DNA from 4 places in the Actinomadura sp. 9N215 genome. Region 1 is predicted to be linked to each of the others. Evidence: riboswitches for the same ligand, from Rfam matches in the RefSeq annotation. Region 1 holds a riboswitch; each other region holds the start of a gene.
What was found. A riboswitch is a leader RNA that binds a small molecule or an ion and turns the genes downstream of it on or off. The one in region 1 is predicted to bind cyclic di-AMP.
Positions count from the first base shown of each region.

Region 2: linked by a shared signal. The riboswitch ahead of ACH34T_RS23320 (CHAP domain-containing protein) and the one ahead of ACH34T_RS23870 (NlpC/P60 family protein) in region 1 are both predicted to bind cyclic di-AMP.
Region 3: linked by a shared signal. The riboswitch ahead of ACH34T_RS42660 (CHAP domain-containing protein) and the one ahead of ACH34T_RS23870 (NlpC/P60 family protein) in region 1 are both predicted to bind cyclic di-AMP.
Region 4: linked by a shared signal. The riboswitch ahead of ACH34T_RS06275 (hypothetical protein) and the one ahead of ACH34T_RS23870 (NlpC/P60 family protein) in region 1 are both predicted to bind cyclic di-AMP.

Region 1 covers NZ_JBIRBA010000015.1:2,424-6,601, forward strand. The annotation lists gene ACH34T_RS23855 (MarR family winged helix-turn-helix transcriptional regulator) at 1-252, opposite strand, end outside; gene ACH34T_RS23860 (Mut7-C RNAse domain-containing protein) at 352-1,098, shown strand; gene ACH34T_RS23865 ((deoxy)nucleoside triphosphate pyrophosphohydrolase) at 1,095-1,517, shown strand; gene ACH34T_RS23870 (NlpC/P60 family protein) at 1,661-2,734, opposite strand; cyclic di-AMP (ydaO/yuaA leader) riboswitch at 2,741-2,875, opposite strand; gene typA (translational GTPase TypA) at 3,069-4,178, shown strand, end outside.
Region 2 covers NZ_JBIRBA010000014.1:130,657-134,834, reverse strand. The annotation lists gene ACH34T_RS23325 (CDP-glycerol glycerophosphotransferase family protein) at 1-607, opposite strand, end outside; gene ACH34T_RS23320 (CHAP domain-containing protein) at 931-1,701, opposite strand; cyclic di-AMP (ydaO/yuaA leader) riboswitch at 1,712-1,868, opposite strand; gene ACH34T_RS23315 (SpoIIE family protein phosphatase) at 2,314-4,176, opposite strand.
Region 3 covers NZ_JBIRBA010000046.1:31,738-35,915, forward strand. The annotation lists gene ACH34T_RS42650 (NYN domain-containing protein) at 1-596, shown strand, start outside; gene ACH34T_RS42655 (NlpC/P60 family protein) at 950-1,873, shown strand; cyclic di-AMP (ydaO/yuaA leader) riboswitch at 2,370-2,569, shown strand; gene ACH34T_RS42660 (CHAP domain-containing protein) at 2,752-3,582, shown strand; gene ACH34T_RS42665 (hypothetical protein) at 3,643-4,178, shown strand, end outside.
Region 4 covers NZ_JBIRBA010000003.1:177,880-182,057, forward strand. The annotation lists gene ACH34T_RS06265 (MoaD/ThiS family protein) at 1-122, shown strand, start outside; gene ACH34T_RS06270 (M28 family peptidase) at 332-1,693, opposite strand; cyclic di-AMP (ydaO/yuaA leader) riboswitch at 2,307-2,519, shown strand; gene ACH34T_RS06275 (hypothetical protein) at 2,528-3,256, shown strand; gene ACH34T_RS06280 (DUF4360 domain-containing protein) at 3,407-4,069, opposite strand.

The DNA of each region.
Region 1 (4,178 bases):
CTCGCGGCGCAGGACGGTCAGCACCTCGAACTCGGCGTAGGTGAGGCCGAGTTCGGCGAGTTCGGCGCGGACCGCCTGCTGGACGAGCATGGCGATCCGCGCGGCCCGCTTGCTGACCTCCAGCATCGCGATGAGCGGTTCGGAGAGGCCGTCCCGCCGCCACGCGTCCGCCACGGCGTCGATGTCGTCCCGCGGCGCGGTGCTGTCGCGCGGTCCGCCGCCGTGGCGCGGCCCGCTGTCGTCTTCCCGCACGTCCCGAGAATACGCGGCCGCCCGTCCGCGGCCCGCCGCGGCCCGGCGCCGCCGATAAATGCGGAGGGGATCCGGGCCGCGGCGTGGCATGCTGATCGCGTGGAGCCCGAGCTGACGATCCGAGTCGCCGACGAGCTGCTGATGTTCCTGCCCGCCGCGCGGCGGGAGAAGGTGAGCCGCGTCCCCTGGGACGGCACCTCGACGCTGGGGCATCTCGTGGAGTCGCTCGGCGTCCCGCTGCCCGAGGCCGGGCCGATGACCGTCGGCGGCGCGCCGGTCGGCCCCTCAACCAGGCCGGACGCCGGCGACGAGGTGCACGTGGCCGCCGTGCCGCGCCCGCAGCCCGTCCCGCTGGAGCCGGGCCAGGTCGCGCCCCGCTTCCTCCTCGACGTGCACCTCGGGACGCTCGCCCGCCGGATGCGGCTCGTCGGCCTCGACACCGCGTACCACAACGACATGGACGACCCGGCGCTGGTCGTCCAGGCCGATGCGGAGCGCCGCGTCCTGCTCACCCAGGACCGCGGCCTGCTGCGGCGCCGCGCGCTGTGGTTCGGCGCGTACGTCCGCGGCTCCCGCCCGGACGACCAGCTCCGCGACGTCCTGGACCGGTTCGCGCCCGTCCTGCGGCCCTGGACGCGTTGCACCGCCTGCAACGGGGAGCTCGTCCCGGTCGACAAGGAGGAGATCGAACGCGACCTGGAGGCGGGCACCCGCCGCAACTACGACGTCTACGGCCGCTGCGCGAACTGCGGCCAGGTGTACTGGCGCGGCGCGCACGGCGGCCACCTGGAGAAGATCGTCCATGATGCGACGCGGCTGGTCGAGCGGGCCGCGATCGCGAGATGACGGGTAACGGAGAGGGGTTGGTCGGCATAGACCTCGTGGTGGTGGGCGCGGCGATCATTTCGGACGGACGGCTGCTGAGCGCGCAGCGGGCCGAGCCGCCGCACATGGCGGGCGGCTGGGAACTGCCGGGCGGGAAGGTCGACCCCGGCGAGTCGGACGAGGACGCGCTGGTGCGCGAATGCCACGAGGAACTCGCCGTCAAGGTCCGGCTGGGCCGCAGGATCGGCGGTGACTGGCGGCTGAGCGAACGGGCCGTCCTGCGCGTGTGGACGGCCCGCATCATCGAAGGCGAACCCCGCGCCCTGGAACACCTGGCCCTCCGCTGGCTCTCCCCGGACGAGCTCTACGACGTCGACTGGCTCCCAGGCGACCGCCCCGTGATCGACACCCTCGCCGAACAACACCTACTCGCGGAGTAACGCGCCCCCCAGCCACCGCCGCGACGCCACGACGACGTCAATGTCTGCTCGGGAAGGAACGGCGCCCAGCCACCGCCGCAACCCCGCGACGACCTCAATGGTCGCGATCGCGTCCGAAGGCAGGTTTCGAGCCTGCGAGAAACCTAATCGCGCAGCGAGCCGCCAGGCGAGTCGGAGCGATGCAGCGATCGCACAGCGTTTGTCGACGATGGAGGCCCGCCAGGGCCGAAGGAGGAGCGGTCGGACATTTTGGAGATCTTCACCACATCGCCGGTCTGCGGGGCGTGCAGGAACTTGCCGTCACCGAGGTAGACGCCCATGTGGTGGAGGCTTCCGCCGAAGTACACGAGGTCGCCTGACCGGAGCTCGCTCCGGGAGACCTTCGTGCCCAGTCCGTACAGGGCGCCGGTGTAGTGCGGCAGGCCCGGCTTGCCGACCTGGGTGTACGCCCAGACGACGAGGCCGGAGCAGTCGAAGCTGCCCGGCCCGGCGGCGGCCCACACGTACGGGGCGCCGAGCTTGGTGAGCGCCTTGCGGGCCATCTTGGCCGGGAGCCCCGAGCCCTTCACGGTGGCGCGCAGGCCGCTGCGCGGGTCGCGGACGTGCGTCGTGGTCAGCTTGTCGAGGCGCTTCAGCACCTCGGCGACCTTGGCCTTCGCGGCCCGGCGGGCCTGCTCGGCGTCCGCGGCGGCCTGCTTGACCTGGGCGATCCTGGCCTGCGCTGTGCGCTGGGCGGCCTCGGCCCGGTCGATCTGCTTCTGCAGCGCCTGGATCGTGGCGGCCTGGTTCTGTGCGAGGTACGCCTGGTCGGACAGGCCGTCCGGCGAGCCGCCCGTACCGAAGATCGCGTTGGGCGATCCGGACATGTAGTTCGCCGCGGCGAGCTGGCCGAGCCGTTCCCGCGCCGGTGCGGCCTGGGCGCGCAGCGCGGCGGCCTGCTGGGCGGCGGTGCGCTCCGCCTGCTGGGCCTTGCCCAGGTCAACGCGGGTCTTGTTGTACTTCTCGGTGAGGATCTCGGCTTCCTCGTTCAGCGCGTCCAGGCTCTTGCGCAGGCCCTGCTCGGTCGTCGGAGCCGGGCTCGGGGTGGCCGCGGCGGGACGTCCGGACGGTTGCGCCGCGTGCGCGACGGTGGGCGCGGCGGCGCCGAGACCGATCAGGAGCATGGTCGCGGTGGCGGCGGGCGTGACGCGGCGCCGCCGGTGGGGATCCGGTGTCAAACCGGGTTCTCCTCTCCTCGCGCGCCTACCGGGTTAGCTGACGGGTTCGGGCCAGGAGTCGCCCTACGACGTGTGTCGATTCACCCCGAAGAGGTGGGTCCCCGGTTCCCCGCGAGGCGGGAGATTCGGCGCTCCGGCCGCAGCCCCGGGGGGTGGGGCTCCGGACGACCGGATCTCGGGCACATTACAAAGGATCAGCAAAGTTGGCGAATCCGCCCACGAGACGACTTCTGAGGTTCGGATCGGCTGGGATGGGTGGTATGCGGGGCCAAGTAGAATGGGGGCTGCCGCATGTCGGCGGCGAACCCCGAACTCTCACGCAAGGCGAGCCCGCATGCCCATCTCCACGCGCGACGACCTCCGGAACGTCGCGATCGTCGCTCACGTCGACCATGGCAAGACGACGCTGGTCGACGCCATGCTCTGGCAGTCCGGGGCCTTCCGCGAGAACCAGGACGTCGACGACCGGGTCATGGACTCCAACGACCTGGAGCGCGAGAAGGGGATCACCATTCTCGCGAAGAACACCGCCGTCCGGCACGACGGGCTGACGATCAACATCATCGACACCCCCGGGCACGCCGACTTCGGCGGCGAGGTCGAGCGCGGGCTGAACATGGTGGACGGCGTCGTCCTCCTGGTGGACGCCAGCGAGGGCCCCCTCCCGCAGACCCGGTTCGTCCTGCGCAAGGCGCTGGAGGCCAGGCTGCCGGTGATCCTGGTCGTGAACAAGACCGACCGTCCCGACGCCCGCATCGACGAGGTCGTCGACGAGACGTACGAGCTGTTCATGGACCTCGACGCCGACGAGGACCAGATCGACTTCCCGATCGTGTACGCGTCCGGGCGCGCCGGGCGGGCCTCGCTCGACAAGCCCGCCGACGGCGAGATGCCCGCCAGCCCCGACCTGGAGCCGCTGTTCACGGTCATCACCGAGACGATCCCGGCGCCGTCCTACGACCCGGACGCGGCGCTGCAGGCGCACGTGACGAACCTGGACGCGTCCAGCTACCTCGGCCGGATCGCGCTGTGCCGCGTCCACGCCGGGACGATCAAGAAGGGCCAGCAGGTCGCCTGGTTCCGGCACGACGGCAGCGTCGACCGCGTCAAGATCACCGAGCTGCTGATGACGGACGCGCTCACCCGCAAGCCCACCGACGAGGCGGGGCCCGGCGACATCATCGCGATCGCCGGCATCCCCGACATCATGATCGGCGACACGATCGCCGATCCGGACGACCCGCGCCCGCTGCCGCTGATCACCGTGGACGAGCCCGCGATCTCGATGACCGTCGGCACCAACACCGGGCCGATGGCGGGCCGCGAGAAGAACACCAAGGTCACCGCCCGGATGGTGAAGGACAGGCTCGACCGGGAGCTCGTCGGCAACGTGTCGATCCGGGTGCTGCCGACGGAGCGTCCGGACGCGTGGGAGGTGCAGGGA
Region 2 (4,178 bases), on a different contig from region 1:
CCAGGTACGCCTCCGTGGTGAACAGCAGATCCTCGTAGTGGAGCCGCTCGACGAAGCGCAGGCCGTGCTCGTCCAGGAAGTCGCGCCGGTACGCCTTGTTCGTCGACAGCGTGTCGTAGAGGAGGTCGGGATGCTCCTCCAGCGGCCCGTACACGGCCCTTCGCCGGTAGAGCCACGGAAACCAGGGGCGGACGCGCTCCTTCGCGCCCGCGGGCACGTCCAGGAAGATCCGCTCGCACAGCCCGGACGCCAGGTCGGCGCCCGCGTCCTCGGCGGCGGCGAACAGGTTGAGGCAGGCGTGCCGGTCGAGCAGGTCGTCGCTGTCGAGGAACATCACGTACCGGCCGGCGGACGCCTCGATCCCGGTGTTGCGGGGCCGCCCGCAGCCCCCGGAGTTCGACGGCAGGTGCACGGCCCTGACACGTCCCGGATGCGCGGCGGCGAGCCGGTCGGCGGCCTCGCCCGTCCCGTCGGTGCTCCCGTCGTCGACGATCACCGTCTCGACGCCGCCGAGCGACTGCGCCAGCGTGGAGGCGACCGCCCTCGGCAGCCGCCGCGCGTCGTTGTAGGCGATCACGACGACGCTGACGTCCGGGCGCACCCGCATGGGCCTCGGGCCTCCCTCCCGCGCTTCCCGGGTCCCGCCCGGACGCGTGCACGGATTCCTATCCAGGAACGCCGTGTTGAGGTCCAAGGGCGATCAAAGGCTGTCAATGCTCGGCATTACCCGCCTTCGGCGGAGACAAGGGTTACATCCCCCCGCAACACCCGAAGGCGCCCGGCCGGAACCGGACGCCTTCGGATGACGCCATTCACCTCACGCGATCCACGCGCCCCGGTGGAGCGGCGGAACGCCCTTTGCGCGAAGGGCCAGGGCCCCTTGCGTGAACAGGTCAGACACGCCTTGCGCAAAGGTCAGGACGCGAGGGGTCAGGACGCGTAGTCGGGGTAGCCGTAGCCGACGATCTCCGACTTGTCGCGGGTCTTCTTCTGCACGGCGTTGTCCGTGTTGCCCTCGATGGTGCTGACGGTGCCGTTCTTGTTCTCCTTGACGACGAGGCCGACGTGGTCGATGTCGCCGATGTCGCCGCGCGAGCCGTTCTTCCAGTCGAAGAACACCACCGCGCCGGGCTTGGGCTTCTTGCCCCAGCGGTCGGTCTTCTTGAACCACGTGGCGTGCTGGACGGTGTACGCGTCCCAGCCCATGTTCTTGACGCCGGTCTGGGCGCCGAGCCACGAGACGAACATGTTGCACCACTGGGCGCCCTTGTAGTCCTTCACCGGGAAGCCGCCGTCGCGCTCGGCGGTCGCGGCGGCATGCGGGGTCGACACGTACCACTTGTGGAACTTGGTCATGCCGCCCTTGCCCTCGGAGATGCCGACCTGCTTCTCCGCGAGCTTGATCACCTCGGTGGGCTTGACCGCGCGCGGGGGAACCTTGAAGCCCTGCGCGCGGGCCTCGGCGGCCGAGAGGGTCCCGGCCTGGGCCTTGTCCGACCTGGCGGACCCGTGGGACACGCCGCCCTTCTCGGCGACCGCCGCCGCCTGGGCCGAGGTCTCGGCCACGGCGCGGTCATCGGTGAGCGGGTTGAAGATCGCGAGCCCGACGGCTCCGGCGAGGACGGCGCCCACGGCGACGCCGACGGCCTTGTCCTCGGGCGTGAGGGTGTGCAGGGAAAGTCGATCGAAACGACCGGTCATGCGGGGAATCTCCTATCTCCCATGACGCCTACCGGGTTAGCTGACGGATTCGGGCATGGAAGCAGCCCTACGGCGCGGCTCTCGGACGCGCCGATTCACCCCTGGAACCTGGGTCCCCGGCTCCGTTCCGGTCGGGTGGACCGGGACGGACTCGGCCTCGCACCGCGGGGGCGGTGCTACGGATTGTTCTCACTGACTGATCTTGAAATGGCGGCGCCCGCCGTTGGGCGCGCATCGCGTGCGGCTTCCGCTCCGCGATCTTCGGCCGCAACTGAACGGCCGGAGGCAACGCATGGGACGCGTTGCGTGATTCGGATAGAAGGTACCAACCTTCCCAAAGAAAGCAAATCAGGCACCAAACTCGGTCGTGCCTGCTCAAAGCCCTCTCAAGGAACCACCAACACCGTCAGGGCGCGGCGTCTTCCCGATCTTTCCGCGACCGGCCCTCAGCCCTTTGCCGCGCGGCCTTACCCGCCGCCGCGCAAATGGTAAAGAACCCCAGGACGACGCCGTCCGCCGCCCGCCGAATCCGTCCCGCGGCCGCCGTCCGCGCCCGCACAGGTGAGACGCACGTCACAGAATGCGATGATCGCAGGTCAAGGGCGGTTCCGGTCACTCCACGTGCAGGGCGAACAGCGTGGTGTCGTCCGCCGCCCGGTCGTGCTCCATCCGCGCCAGGACGTCGTCGAGCAACATCTCGGGCTGCGTGGCGCAGTCCCGCAGGATGCCGGTAAGGCGGGCGATCCGCTCGTCCAGGTCGGCGTCCCTGCGCTCCACCAGGCCGTCGGTGTAGAGGAAGAGCATGTCGCCGGGGCTGAGCCGGGTCGTGATCGTCATGTACTCCCAGTCCGGCATCGCGCCGAGCAGCGGATCCCGGACGGCCTCCATCGCCACCGCCCGCCCGTCCCTGATCAGGATCGGCGGCGGGTGGCCCGCGCACGTCCACTCCAGGACGCGCCCGCGCGGATCGAACTGGGCGACGACGGCGGTGCCCGTCGCCGGCGGGTCCATGGTGCTCACCAGCTCGTTCAGCCAGCCCACCAGCCGTCCGGCGGGCTCCCTCGTGCAGGCCAGGCCCAGCAGCCCGTTCCGGGTGCGCGCCATCGCGGCCGCCGCGGGCAGGCCGTGCCCTGCCGCGTCGCCGATCGCGAACATCGACCGGCCGTCCGGCAGGGCCCGGGTCGCGAACCAGTCGCCGCCGATGCGGGCGGTGCTCTCCGCCGCCAGGGCGCGGATCGCGGTGCGCAGGCCCGGCAGCTGCTCCACCTCGTCCTCGTCCGGCAGGATCGCGCGGCGCAGCGTCACCGCCACCCGCCGCTCCTGCGCCATCCGCTCCTGCTGCTTCAGCATCTGCCGCCGGGTCTCCGCCAGCGCCCGCTCCACGCCGCGCCGCCGCGTGATGTCCTGCGAGACGATGTTGATCGACACCGGCAGCCCGGACTCGCCCAGCACCGGCTCGGCGAACACCCACAGGTGCCGCGGGGTCCCGTCCTGGCCGATCACGCGGTGCTCCGCCTCCACCGGCTCCCGGCGCGAGAACATCGTCTGGACGGCCTCCTCGACCAGCGGGAGGTCGTCGTCCGCCACCACCTTCGGCAGGTCGTGCGGCATCGGCGGCACCTCGTCGGGGCCGAGCCCGTAGTTGGCGAGCATCTGCGGCGTCCAGTCGGCCTCGCCCGTGGCGAGGTCCCACTCGCCGAACCCCATCAGGGCCAGCCGCTCGACCCGGTCAAGCCGCCGCGCGACCCGGTCCTCGCGGTGGTGGTAACGCCAGGTCACGCACACGCCGGTCGGCACGGCGACGCACCGCACGCTCATCCTGGACGACCTGGACAGCCCGCGCTGCGCGGTCGAGTACCGGATCGAGGAACGTTCCAAGGACGTCCCGCCCTCCAGCACCTCCACGTAGTCGTCGAAGAGCCCGCTCAGCACCGCACCGGGGTCGGTCTGCAGCAGCCGCCGCCCGGTCAGCTCCTCCCGCCCCCGCCCGAACATGTCCTGCGCGACGCCGTTGAGCTCCGCGAACAGGAAGTCGGCCACGTTCCCGTCCGGCCCCCTGACCGGCACCAGATGGGCGGACGAGTCGAGCGCCCCGTCGAGCACCGCCCTCGCCGCCGGGTCGTCCGGCACCCCGGCGAGGAGCTCCGCGTCGCCCGCGGTGTCCTCGGCCGTCACCCGGCGCAGGACGTCCTCCGCCTCCGACAGCACGGCCTGGCGCTCCGCCGTCCCGCCCTCCGCTAGCGGCGCCCGCCGTCCCGCGGCCACGGCCCCCATGGGCCCGGCGCCCCCGTCCTTGACCAGCAGCGACGCGGCCTCGCTGAGCTCCATGTCCAGGTCGCGCGCGAGCCAGATCAGATGCTGCAGGGCCTCGCCGGGCGGCACCCCGAGCCGCCGGGCCAGCACGACCCGCGCCTCGGACAGCACCGCGCGGGCGTGCGCGGCGTCCCGCAGGTCGTCAAGATCCGCAACGTGCACCC
Region 3 (4,178 bases), on a different contig from region 1:
GCCGCAACGTGGAGGACGTCCGGCTGCGGATGCTGCTCGACACGCTCGTGGACGCGGCGCAGGGCGTCCGGCGGGAGCTGGCGCTGCCGTCCACGATCGGGCGGCCCGCGGACGCGGTCGGCGCGCTGGAGCCCGACCGGGAGGCGCACCGCGCGCTGCCGGGCCGGGCGCTGTCCGACAGCGACCCGCAGTTGCTCGACCGGCTGCTGACCCTGCCGCGCGTCCATCTCGTCGTGGACGGCTACAACGTCACCAAGACCGGGTACGGGGAGCTGCCGCTGTCCGACCAGCGCACCCGGCTGCTGTCGGGGCTCGGCGGGCTCGCCGCGCAGACCCGCGCCGAGGTGACGTGCGTGTTCGACGGCGCGGAGCTGGACGCGCCGGTCGCCATCGCGGCGCCGCGCGGCGTCCGGGTGCTGTTCAGCCGCCCGGGGCAGACCGCGGACGAGCTGATCGGCGAGCTGGTGCGGGCGGAGCCGCAGGGCCGCGCCATCGTGGTGGTGTCGTCCGACCGGGAGGTGGCCGACGCGGCGCGGCGCGCGAACGCCCGGCCGTGCCCGTCGACGCTGCTGCTGCGGCGGCTCGGCAGGGCGTGAGCGCCAGGGCACGAGCCGTAAGCGCCGGCGCGAAGGCGCCGGCGGACGGTGCGGCCAGGCCATAAGGTGGCCATAAGGCTCCCGTAAGGGAAGTCTCGCGTTCGGTCATCTTGACATCACGGAAAGTGGACATTGTCCGCTGATGTCGATCAAAGAGTGACGAACCGGTTGTGACGGTTGTTGACCCTCGCTAATGTCGTCCGCTGACGTCGTGGACGAGAGGGGCGAGACCGACCGTGGCCAACGAACTCATCGGGGCACCAGCGCAGCGGCGTGACCGGAGAGGCGGTTCGGCGAGCAGAGTCGTCTCCCGTCGCCTGGCGGCCGTCACCTGCATCACCCTGACGGCCTCCTTGGCGTCCCCCCTGGCGGTGGCGCACGCCGAACCCAAGCCGACCAGGGCGCAGGCGCAGAAGAAGCTGAACAAGCTCAACGAGGAGATGGACCAGAAGGTCGAGCAGTACAACCAGAACAACGAGAAGCTCAAGGTCGCCAAGAAGAAGCTCGACGCGGCGACCAAGGCGAGCAAGCGGGAAGAGACGGCCTTCGAGCAGCAGCGCTCCAAGATCGCCGAGATGGCGGCCGCCGCGTTCAAGAACGGCGAGTCGACCGACGTGACCGGCTTCGTCGGCAGCAAGAACCCGCAGGCGATCCTCGACCAGGCGGCGGTCTTCTCGCACCTGTCGCAGGAGCGCAGCTCCCAGCTCACCCAGTTCCTCGCCACCGCGCAGCGGCTGCGCCGCGAGCAGGCCGTGGCCAAGACGGCCTACGACGAGGTGAAGTCCAAGACGGACGACCTGAAGAAGCAGAAGCAGGACCTCGACAAGAGGGTCGAGAAGCAGGAGGCGCTGGTCCGGCGGCTCGGCGGCGGCACGTCCTCGGGCGGCGGCGGCACCGGCGGCACCTACAACGGCTCCGCCAGCGGCTCGGCCCGCACGGCGCTCCAGTTCGCCTACGCGCAGCTCGGCAAGGCGTACCAGTACGGCGCCGAGGGCCCGAGCACCTACGACTGCTCCGGCCTGACCATGAAGGCGTGGGGCGCGGCGGGCGTCAGCATCACCCGCACCACCAACTCCCAGTACGCCGCCACCAGGCGGGTGTCCAAGAGCGACCTGCAGCCCGGCGACCTGGTGTTCTTCAGCGGCCTCGGGCACGTCGGCCTGTTCGTGGGCGGCGGCAAGATGATCCACGCCCCGAGCACGGGCAAGAACGTGCAGATCGTGAGCATCACCTCGGGCTACTACCTGAGCAACTACTACGGCGCCGGGCGTCCCTGACGCCCTGCCCGTCCGCCGCCTCACAGGCGGCCGGACGGACCGCCTTCACCAACGGACCAGGCCTTGACCTGGTCCGTTGTTGATTTTGTGGGGGTTTGCCTTCTGTTGGGGCTTTGGTACCTTGTCCTGACTCGCGGCGCCCCCCAGGCGCCACGACCCCGCGGCGCCCACCAGGCGCCACGACCCACGCGGCACGTTCTTCGGCCGCGTGCCGGCGGCACGATCCACGTGCCGCCTCCCCCCGGCGGCGCGCTCCACGCGTCGCCCGCGGCGCCGTCCGGCGCCGCGACGGTCTGTACGCAGACCGCGCCCGACCCCGCCCAACGTGCGCACGCCCGCAGCGTGCATGGCGCTGAGAGCGCTGCCACGGCGGTCCCGAGGGTCAGGCCGCAGGACGGTCCCCGGCGACGGGCCGCCGTCCGCACAACATCAGGCGCCGCTCTTTCGCACGCGGGAGACAGGTCCCGCGCACGGGCCCCATATCGCCCCCAGGATCGCAGCGGCAGCGCCGAGTCCGCCGACGAGCGGAACCGGGGACCCATAACCGCCGGCGTCCAGGGACCGTCCCTGGACGGGCATCCGGCACCCGGGGTGAATCGGTGCGCCTCTCCCGGACGACCCGGTGAGAGCCCGCCGTAGGGCCACTTCCTCGCCCGAACCCGTCAGCTAACCCGGTAGGCGTCTGGAAGAACGAAGGAGTGAGACCCGCAGCGTTACCTGGGCGTGGCCGCCCTCGTGCGGCCACGCCCCCCTTCCCCCTGCGCTCCGCCTCTCGGGGTGATCCGGCATGCCCGCGGGCGCGCCGTAGGGCCGCTTCCACGCCCGAACCCTTCAGCTGAGACCCCGGTAGGCGGCTTGGAAGTCTTGGAGATCCCCCCGTGCCAGGCACCCACCGCAAGAAGACCCCCGGCAAGCACCGCAAACCGAGCACCCGGTCCATCACCTGGCGGACGACCGGCGGCATCGTCGTCGGAGCCGCCGTCCTCGGCACCGCCGCGGCCACCGCGCAGGCGTCGGTCCTGCCGTTCGGGTCCCCGTCCGCCACGAGCGCGTCCGCAGACCTGCCGACGACCGGCGGGAAGGACGCGCGCAAGACGACGTCCAAGGACCGACAGAAGGACGAGGCCAAACGCAAGGACGGCAAAGCCTCCAGCAAAGGCTCCGGCCAAGGCTCCAAGGGCAAAAGCGGCGGCTCGCCCAAGAAGCCGTCCGCGAAGTCTCGGCCCACCGCCGCGCAGGCCATCGAGCTCGCCCGGTCGCAGGTGGGCATCACGGAGGACGGCGGCGGCGGGACCAAGTTCCAGAAGTGGTACATGAGCACCTCCCGCGCCCAGCAGACGCTCCAGCGCGACGGCGGCTCCCTCATCGCCTACAGCGACGCGAACTGGTGCGACATGTTCATCTCCTGGATCGGCGAGCGGATCGGCTTCAGCGACCAGATCGGCAGCGACGCCTGGACCGTCGCCCACGCCCGGTGGTTCCAGGCCAACGGCCGCTGGGGCGCCGAGCCCAGGCCGGGCGCGATCGTCTTCTACGCCTGGGGAGGCGGCAAGTCCAGCGGCGACATCCGGCACGTCGGCATGGTGGTCAGGAAGGTCGACGACGACACGATCGAGACCGTCGAGGGCAACACCGGCAACGCGGTCAAACTCAAGGAGCGTTCGACCGACGACGTCGTCGGCTACGGCTACCCCGCCTACAAGGGATGACGGCATCGGCTCCGCCACAGGCCGCACGGCCTCTGCCACAGGCGCCACAGCCTCCACCTCGTGCTGCATAGGATCGCGCACATGAAGGACGGCCTCGTCACGCGGCGCAGGGCGCTCGCCCTCGGCGCGGGCGGGGCCGCGGCACTGCTCGCGGGAGGCGCGGGCGCGGGCATCCTCGGCGCGCAGTCCGGCGACGACGGGACGCCCCGCGCAGGCGCGGCCGAAGGGATCGACGGGTTCGGTCCCCGCGACGCCGCCACCGTCCTCGGCAACCGCGCGCGCGCCGTGCGCAGCGGCGACCGTACGGCCTTCCTCGCGACGGTCGGCGCCGCGCCCCCCGCGTTCCAGGACGCCCAGTCCCGCCTCTACGACAACCTCCGCAGGATCCCAATGGACGGCTGGCGCGAACAGGTCGTCACCACCCAGACCCTGGACGGCGAGAAGGGCGTCGCGGTCGTCCGCGTCAGAGCGCGTTACAAGCTGCGCGGTTTCGACCGGGGCGACGTGGCCCGCACCCAGTACCTGGCCCTCGCCCCACGCTCCGGCGCCTGGACGATCGTCGGCGACGGCTCGCCGCACGGCTTCAAGGACGACGC
Region 4 (4,178 bases), on a different contig from region 1:
TCGTGCGCTTCTACGCCTGCGCCGAGGACCTCTCCAACGAGCCCGTCGAGACCGTCCTGCCTGGACCGGTGACCGCGGGCGCCGAGCCCTTCATCGTGGTCGGCGCGATGGCCGGCGGCTGACGGCGCGGCCGGGCTCCGCAGGGCCCCGCCCCGGCGTGACCTGGGCGGAAACGGGGGCGGGGCCGGGCCGCCCCGCACCTCTTCCCAGGACGGGGCGGCCCACCGGCGGCCGTGCACCTACGGGGGACCGCCGATGTCTCCTACAGCGCCGCAGTCCGGACATGCGTCACGGACCGGACGTGTATGGTGACGCCGCGCCATCCCCGCCGCTATTTGTGGCGGGCCACGTCGTACGCGGCGCAGCCGATCAGTTCGAGGGACACCTGGAGCCGCTTCAGGCTGATGTTCTGGGCGATCGTGTCCTCGGGCGTGTGGTAGATCGGTTCGAGCTGGCTCGGCGCCTCGTTGCCGCGCCAGCTGAAGTTGCCCGCCGCGATGCCGCGCTCGAAGAACGCCTCGTGGTCGCTGGAGCCGCGGGCGGTGGGGCCCTGGACCTGGTCGACGTAGCCGAGCCGGCGCGCGGCGGCGTTCACCGCGGCGGTGGTGGTGTTGTCCTTGCCGTCCACGGACAGCAGCCAGTACGTCTCCGCGGGCGGATGGCTGGTGGCGACCATGTCGTTCTGGAAGCAGCCGGTGATCCGCTTCGCGCCCGCGTCGTCGAGCTGCTTCACATAGTGCCGGGCGCCGATCAGCCCGTACTCCTCCGAGCCCCACAGGCAGATCCGGATCGCCTGCTGGGTGGGCAGCCGCTTCAGGACGCGCGCCAGTTCCAGGCACAGCACCGTCCCGCTGCCGTCGTCGTTGGCGCCGGGCGAGCCGGGGACGCTGTCGTAATGGGCGCTGACGATGACGGCCTTGCCGTCGGGGTTCGGCAGCGTCGCCTTCCGCTCGGCCAGGACGTTGTACGAGGTCAGCCCGCTGTGGTGGGTGATCTCGAAGGACAGCCGCTTGGCCCCGGCGCGGATCCGCTCGCCGTGGTACCCGGCGAGGCCGAGCACCGGGATCGCGACCTGCTCGGTCAGGGCCGGGGCGAACGAGGCGGCCTTGCGCTCGGGGAAGGTGTCCGAGCGCGCGTTGACGATGAGCGCCGCCTTGGCGCCCGCGGCCGCGGCCGCCTTGGCCTGGTCGGTCTCCTTGCCGACGACGCGGTCGAACAGCACCAGCTTTCCGCGCGCGTCGCCGGGGACGTCGACGACCTTGCCGACGTCCACGACCCTGCCGTGGACGGAGTCGGTCGCGCCCTGCGGCGAGGCGCTGGCCTGCCAGAGCCGCTCGCCCCTGGCGCGGATCTCCGCCAGGTACTTGTCAGCGACGGGGAACGGCTGCAGTTCGACCTTGTAACCGAGGTCGCGGAGCACCCCGGCGATGTAGCGGGCGGCGCGGTGCTCGGACTCGGTGCCGGCGATGCGCCAGCCGATCCCGTCGCTGAGCACCTTCAGGTGCCGCAGCGCCCGCCGGGCGTCGACGCGGCCGACGACGGCCTTGTCGCCGATGGTGAGGGAGGGCGGCAGGAGGGCGCCGGGTCGCTGCCGGGTCGCGGCGGCGGCGGTGCCGGGAAGCAGGCCGACGGTCGCGAAACCGGCGAAGGCCGCGGCTCCGGCCAGCAGGTCACGGCGGTGGACCTCGGACATGGGCGTCTCCTCGGGGAGATCAGGACGCCGTGCCCGTTCCGCGGGCCCGGGTTTCGAGCCGTCCGGACGGGGGCGCCGCGAGGAACAGGACCCCGTTGCCGGTGAATCTACGAAACCGCCCCGACCTCGACAAGGACGGCTGATCGCTCCGCAACTCAACCGTGATCAAGTAGCCGCGTCCGCGAGCCGCCGCCCGCCGCGGGAGGGCGGCCGGCCGGTGGGCAGCACGCTGAGCTGGGGCATTGCTGATTTTGTCCGGGTTTGCCTTCTTTTGACGTAGGGAGTAGCTTGTCGCTCACCAAGGCGCTCGCCAGGCGTTTTGCCGGACCGTGTCCGTTCGGACACGATCGTCCCCCGGGCCGACGACGACGTCGGACGGGGGTGGCGGCGGCGCGACCCACGCGTCGTCTCGTGACGTCCTGCCGCGCGGGTCTCGCCAAGACCCCCGCCCCTCGGCCCGACCATGTGCACGCCGCAGCGTGCTGGCGCTGAGCGAAGCCAGGACCGGCTCTCGGAGCCGCGCCCCGCCACGGGGTGTGCCACACCATCAGCGCCGCTCTTTCGCACCCGGGACACAAGGGTCCCGTGGACGGGCCGTCGTGCCCACAGGATCGCAGCGGCAACGCCGAGTCCGCCGTCGCGCGGAGCCGGGGACCCACCTGAATACCTTTCATCCTCGGTCGCCCTGCGCGGCCAGGCCGTCGCAGACAGGCCGGATGAAAAGCATTCACCCGCACTGGGGTGAATCGGCCTGTCCTCCAGGCCGTAGGGCGACTTCCACGCCCGAACCCGTCAGCTAACCCGGTAGGCGTCCTGGAAGCCAAGGAGACCCCCTTGCAAGGCAAGCACGGCAAGAACCGTTTTCCCCTGGGCCCCCGTACGACCGGCGCCCTGTTCGGCCTCGCCTTCTTCGGCGTGGTCGCGTCCACCGCGCACGCGTCGGTCCTGTCGGACGGCACCGACCCCGGCGACAAGGTGGCCGCCGTCGAGGTCCTCCCCCAGAAGCAGAAGTCCGACCGGACCTCGCCGGGCGGCTCCGGCAAGGAGTCCGACGACGAGAAGTCCGACCAGAAGTCCCGCGAGAAGTCCGGCGAGAAGTCGGGCGAGAAGTCCGAGGCGTCGAACGAGAGGTCGAACGGAACGTCCGGCAAGGTCGAGCGGTCCGAGGTGATCGCCCGGGCCAGGACCTGGAACCCGGGGACCGACGACCGGGTGCGCTACAGCCAGCTTCGCAGCCACAACGGATACCGGGCCGACTGCTCCGGTTTCGTGGCGATGACGCTGGGCCTGCCCAAGCCGGGCCCGAACACCGTGGGCCTCACCTCGTCGCGGTACACCGAGCGCATCAAGATGTCCGAGCTGAAGAAGGGCGACCTCGTCATGGACGCGGAGGGCACCAACACCACGCGCCACGTCGTCATCTTCGAGAAGTGGGCGAACAGCGACCGCACGTCCTACTGGGCGTACGAGCAGCGCGGCCGGTACGGCACCGACCACCGGACGCGCGACTACGGCCTCGACTCGGGCAGCGAATACAAGGCGTACCGCCCGACGAAGCTGTAACCGCTTCGCTGTAACCGCTTCGGAACGGAAAGCGAACGCCCGGCCGGGCATGACCCGGCCGGGCGTTCGCATGAAACTCAAGGCGTTGTGGAACGCTCGCTCAGTTGTCCGAATCACACGACGTTGTGTGATCGCCCGGCGACCATCCGATCAACTGTCGCAGCGTTTCCAGTCGAGCTGGTAGACCGCGTTGGCGTATGCGGATTCCATCGCGATGAAACTGGACTTGGACGAGCTGCCCTTGTTCACGCGCAGTTCGGTGTTGATGTTGAGGTTGCGCTCCGCGCCGCACGGCTTGTAGACGCGCTGGGCGGGGTCGGTCCGGTCGGCGAACCGCCAGTTGTCGTCGTAGGGGCCCTTGAGCTCGTGGCTCACCGACGTGTTCTTCGCGTCGCCCTGGAAGTAGTAGTTCGTCCGCCGCTGCGCGGTGGCGCCCTCTTCCACGTGGGCGAAGCCGCGCGAGACGATGCCGACGACCGCGTAGGTGTATCCCTCGGGGGCGTTGACGTCCACGCTGATGTGGCAGTTCTTCCTGAACTCCGTGGGCGGTGCGTCGCCGCCGGCCCAGGCCACGTACTTGTCGTAGACGACGGTGAAGGCGGCGTTGCCCTGGGAGGGCTCGACCTTCGTCGTGCCGGCCGGGCAACCCGAGCCGTTGATGGTCTCCACACCGATGGTGACCTTGCCCGGAGGGGGCGCAGTCTCGGAGGAGGCGGGGGGGTCGATTGATGCGGAGGCGGTGGTGGCCGTGGCCAGGGTGGGGAGGAGCAGAGCTGCGCCCACCGCGATCGCCGCACGTTTGGCGTTCTTCATGGGTCGGGTCTCTCAGGGGGTAGTCGGCCGACGCCCGTGTCGCCGTGTACACGTCGCGCCGGTCGTTTCCAGCGCATTTACGGCGACTTTGACGTCAACTCGTCAATGG